One region of the Micromonospora sp. NPDC005087 genome, then DNA from elsewhere that is predicted to be linked to it. Evidence: riboswitches for the same ligand, from Rfam matches in the RefSeq annotation. Region 1 holds a riboswitch; the other holds the start of a gene.
What was found. Region 1 has a riboswitch for S-adenosylmethionine ahead of thrC (threonine synthase). Riboswitches for the same ligand answer to the same signal wherever they lie in the genome.

Region 1 (2,367 bases):
ATCTCGTCGTCGTCGGCGTACTCCATCCAGCCGTCCGTGCGGCGGACCGCCTCCAGGGCGTAGAGGCCGGCGGCCGGGTCGCCGATGTTGAGCGACTTGGCGATGCCGGTGGGCTTGACCGGGGTGATCGTGTCGGTGTCGGCGTGCAGGGCGGTGGCGATCGGGTTGCAGCCGGCGGACTGGGCGCCGAAGACCTTCCAGCCGCCGGCCGGCGCCTCGACCAGACCGATCTCGACCAGCTCGGAGAACGCCTTGTCAATCTTGGTGAGCAGCTCGCCGCTGGCCATCGGGATGACCACCTGGGCCGGGATCCGCCAACCGAGCTGCTCGGCCACCTCGTACCCGAGTGTCTTGGAGCCCTCGGCGTAGTACGGCCGGACGTTGACGTTGACGAACGCGGTGTCCTCGAACTCGTCGGTCTCCACCAGCTCGCCGCAGAGCCGGTTCACATCGTCGTACGAGCCGTCGATGGCGACCAGGTCACCGCCGTAGACCGCGGTGGTGATGACCTTGCCCTGCTCCAGGTCGCTCGGGATGAAGACCACCGAGGGCACCCCGGCGCGGGCGGCGTGCGCGGCCACCGAGTTGGCCAGGTTACCGGTGGAGGCGCAGGCGAACCGGGTGAAGCCGAGCGCCCGGGCGGCGGTGAGCGCCACCGATACGACCCGGTCCTTGAACGAGTGGGTCGGGTTGGCGCTGTCGTCCTTGACCCAGAGCGGCGCGGTGATGCCCAGTTCGGCGGCGAGGTGCGGGGCCGCTACCAGCGGGGTGAGCCCCGGGTTCAGGGTGACGCGGGTGGACGGGTCCTGACCGGCGGGCAGCAGCGCGGCGTACCGCCAGATGTTGTCCGGGCCGGCCTCGATCCGCTCACGGGTGACCGTGGCCAGGGCTGTGGCGTCGTAGTCGACCTCCAGCGGGCCGAAACACTCGTAGCAGGCGTGCTGGGCGGCGAGCGGGTAGCGGGCCGAACAGGCGCGGCAGACCAGGGCGCGGGCGGGGCTGGCGGAGGTGTCGATGCCGGAGGCGGCGAGCGTCGACGTCATGTCGAGGGTCCTCTCATCTTTCCCCGCATCGCACGGTGCGGCGGGGACGGAATTGGCACCTGCCCCGCGGGGCGCTCAGCGGTGAGCGCGCGGGGTGGTTGCCGGGGCGTCGTCGGGCCGTATCCCTCAGCCCCTCTGGATGAGGTATTCAGTTGTGCCGCCGAGTCTAGGCAATGCGGCGACGGGAGGCTCCCGGCGTCCCGCCAGGTGAGCGATCGGCCGGCGGCGGCCGGGACGACCTGCGCCGTCGATCTGACTCGGCCGGCCGGTTAGCGGGCCACCACCGCGACCGGGTCGACGACCGCCGTCCGGTCGACGACGGCGGTCGCCTGGTCCGCGGGCACCGCGGCGGTGCGGGCGCGGGTCGCCACGTTGGCGGCGACCAGGGCGGCGATGGTGATCGCGGCCCCGACAAGCTCGACCGGCTCGGGCCGGTAGCCGCGGGCGATCTGCACTGCGAAGGTGGTCACCGGGACCAGGTTCATGAAGAGCGCGGCGTTGGCGGTGCCGAGCCGCTGCACGCCGGTGTTCCAGGCCAGCACCGCGACCACGGCGCCCACGATCACGGCGTACGCCAACTGCGGCGCGACCGCCACCAGGTCGGCGGCTCCCGGCGCGTGCTGCCAGCCGATGCCGTCGGCGAGCACGCTCGCGGCGAGCATGGCGGCCGTGCCGGCGAGCGCGGTGAGGGTGGTGTACCGCAGCGGCGACCAGCCGCCGAACCGGCTGGCGCCGTGGGTGTAGATGGCCCAGCCGAACACCGCGCCGATCATCATCAGACCGCCGAGGCCGAACTGACCGAGCCCGGCCAGGCTCCCGCGCGTGATCACCAGGCCGACGCCGAGAAGCGCCACCAGGGAGAGGGCCAGCAGGAGCGGCTTCGGGCGTACGCCGTCGCGGACCCAGCGGACCAGCTGGGTGATGACCGGGGTGGTCGCCACGAAGAGGGCGACCTGCTGCGGTGCGGCGTGTTCGAGCGCCAGGTTGGTGAGCACGTTGAAGCCGGCGAAGCCGACCGCGCCGAGCACCGCCACCTCGACCGCCCGGCCGCCGAGCCGCAGCGCGCCGGCGCCCTCGCGGAGCAGCAGGATGCCGACCAGGATGACAGTGGCCAGCAGGTAGCGGGCGGTGGTCAGGTTGAGCGGATCGACCCAGGTCAGCGCACTGGCCAGGATCGGGAACATCACTCCCCAACTGAGCACGGCGAGTAACGGGTAGGCGGCGGCGCGGGATCGCATCGTCAGCTCCAATGTTCGAGTACTTTCGAACCAACGACACCGACCCTAGGGAGATGTTCGACGATTGTCGAACAACGGTTACACTG
Region 2 (2,367 bases), on a different contig from region 1:
TCACCGGGGTGGCGTTTCTGATCACGGTCGCCTTCGGGGCGAGCGTGGACGCGCAGGGCGGCGCGTACGCCACCGGGGTCCTGGTGTTGATCACCTCGGCGGCGACGGCGGTGACCCTCGCGGCGCGGCGGCGGCGCCAGCGTGGCCGGACGGTCGCGTTCGGGATCATCGCGATCGCCTTCGTCTACACCACCGCGGCGAACGTGGTGGAACGTCCCGACGGCGTGAAGATCGCGGCCTGCTTCATCGGCGGGATGATCGTGGTGTCGCTGCTGTCCCGGTTGTTCCGCGCCTTCGAGTTGCGGGTCGACCGGGTGGAGCTGGACGCCGAGGCCACCCGGTTGATCGACGAGTGCAGCGGGCGCCGCGTCCGCCTCATCGCGCACGAGCCGGCCACCCGGGACCGTGCGGAGTACCGCGACAAGCTCGCCCAGACCGTGGCGGACAACGACTTCCCGGCCGACAGCGCGGTGATCTTCGTCGAGGTGACGGTGACCGACCCGTCGGACTTCGAGACCGAGCTGCTGATCCGTGGCAGCGTGGAGCACGACCGGTACCCGGTGCTGAGCCTCGCCAGTTCCGCGGTGCCCAGCGCGGTGGCCGCCCTGCTGCTGGATATCCGCGACCGGGCGGGGCGGTGCCCGCACATCTACTTCGAGTGGACCGAGGGCAACCCGGGCGGCAACTTGCTGCGCTACCTGGCGTTCGGCCACGGCGAGATCGCCCCGGTCACCCGGGAGATCCTGCGCCGCCAGGAACCCGACCCGCGCCGCCGTCCGCACGTGCACGCCAGCTGACCTGCCGACCGGACGCCAGTCGCGGACGGTGAGCGTGGTCATAACGACTGGACGATCCGCCTCCCCGGGCTGCTAGCCTCGGCGCAGGTCATGAGCGCCAGCGCGAAGCCCCGGCTCGCTGGCCGGCAACCCTCCTCCGCGGTGGGGTGCCCCGGGTGAAGACCAGGCACCGGCACGACGTCGGTGCAAGCGTGGCCTGGCACCCAGGTCAGCACAGACCCGGGAGAGCCATGCGCATCCTCAGCACCACACCATCAGCCGACGCCGCGGATTCCCGCACCGGCTGGCCGACACCGGCACTGACCCGCAGGCGGCACGTGGACCTGATGCGGGTGTGCAGCGCCGCCTGTCGCGGCCGCGCGTACTAGCGCACCCCTTCCCGAACCCATCCCAGCGGTACGCCCACCGGGCGCACCGTCGGCGGCGCACATCTGCGTCCGCCGCTGCGCAAACTTCGGAGACACCTGTGCGATTCCTTCCTGCCCTGACCCGCGCCGCGGCCCTCGGCGCGTCCACGATCCTGGCCGCCACCGCGCTCACCGCGTGCGGCGACGACACCTCGTCCGACGCCGCCGCCAACCCGTACGGTCTGGCGCAGCCGGGCGTGCTGCGCGCCGGCACGCTGACCGACGCGCCACCGAACGTGTACCTCAAGGACGGCAAGTTCACCGGCTTCGACAACGACCTGCTGACCGCAGTGGCCAGCAAGCTCGGCCTGAAGGTGGAGTTCGTCGGCACCGACTTCTCCGCGCTGCTCTCCCAGGTCAACAACCACAAGTTCGACGTCGGCAGCTCCTCGATCACCATCACCGAGGCGCGCAAGAAGACGGTCGACTTCGGCAACGGCTACGACTTCGGCTACTTCGGCCTGGACGTGCCGGCCGGCTCGCCGATCACCGGCTTCGACCAGCTCGCCGGCAAGCGGGTCGTGGTGGTGCAGGGCACCGTCCAGGACGACTACGCCACCGGCGAGCAGCTCAACCCGGTCCGGGTGCCGGACTACAACGGCGCGATCAACCAGCTCAAGGCGGGCACCGCCGACGCGTGGATCGCCCCGGCCGAGATCGGCGAGACGTCGGCGGCCGACAGCAACGGCAAGATCACTGTGGCGGCCAAGCAGCTCAGCCCGGCACCGACCGCGTACGCCGTCGCCAAGGGCGGCGACAAACTGCGGGAGGCGCTGAACAAGGGCCTCGACGAGGTGATCGCGGACGGCACCTGGAGCCGGTTGCAGGCGCAGTACTACCCGGGTCGGCCCGTACCGGCGGACTTCCGCCCGGGCAGCGGCACGGTGACCGTGCCGGCCGCACCGTCGGCGTCGGCGTCGGCGTCGGCGTCGGCGTCGGCGTCGGCGTCGGCCGCGTCCTGAGACACCCGGTGACGAGCGAGCGGGGCGGTAGGAGAGGCGACCAATGGATCCGTTGAGCACCCTGTGGGAGACCTTCTTCGACTGGGACGCGATGCGCGAGGCGCTGCCCGAGATGCTGACCGTCGGGTTGCCCAACACGCTGATCCTGGCGGTCTCCGCCGCCCTGCTCGGCTCGGTGCTGGGCCTGCTGCTGGCCGTCGC

Region 2: linked by a shared signal. The riboswitch ahead of ACFYPS_RS24445 (ABC transporter substrate-binding protein) and the one ahead of thrC (threonine synthase) in region 1 are both predicted to bind S-adenosylmethionine.

What each region holds. Positions count from the first base shown of each region.
Region 1 is NZ_JBIALB010000004.1:267,599-269,965, reverse strand. Features, by position in the region: gene thrC (threonine synthase) at 1-1,043, opposite strand, end outside; SAM riboswitch class I at 1,054-1,189, opposite strand; gene ACFYPS_RS12335 (DMT family transporter) at 1,313-2,281, opposite strand.
Region 2 is NZ_JBIALB010000011.1:157,494-159,860, reverse strand. Features, by position in the region: gene ACFYPS_RS24450 (amino acid transporter) at 1-797, shown strand, start outside; SAM riboswitch class IV at 884-995, shown strand; gene ACFYPS_RS24445 (ABC transporter substrate-binding protein) at 1,264-2,166, shown strand; gene ACFYPS_RS24440 (amino acid ABC transporter permease) at 2,210-2,367, shown strand, end outside.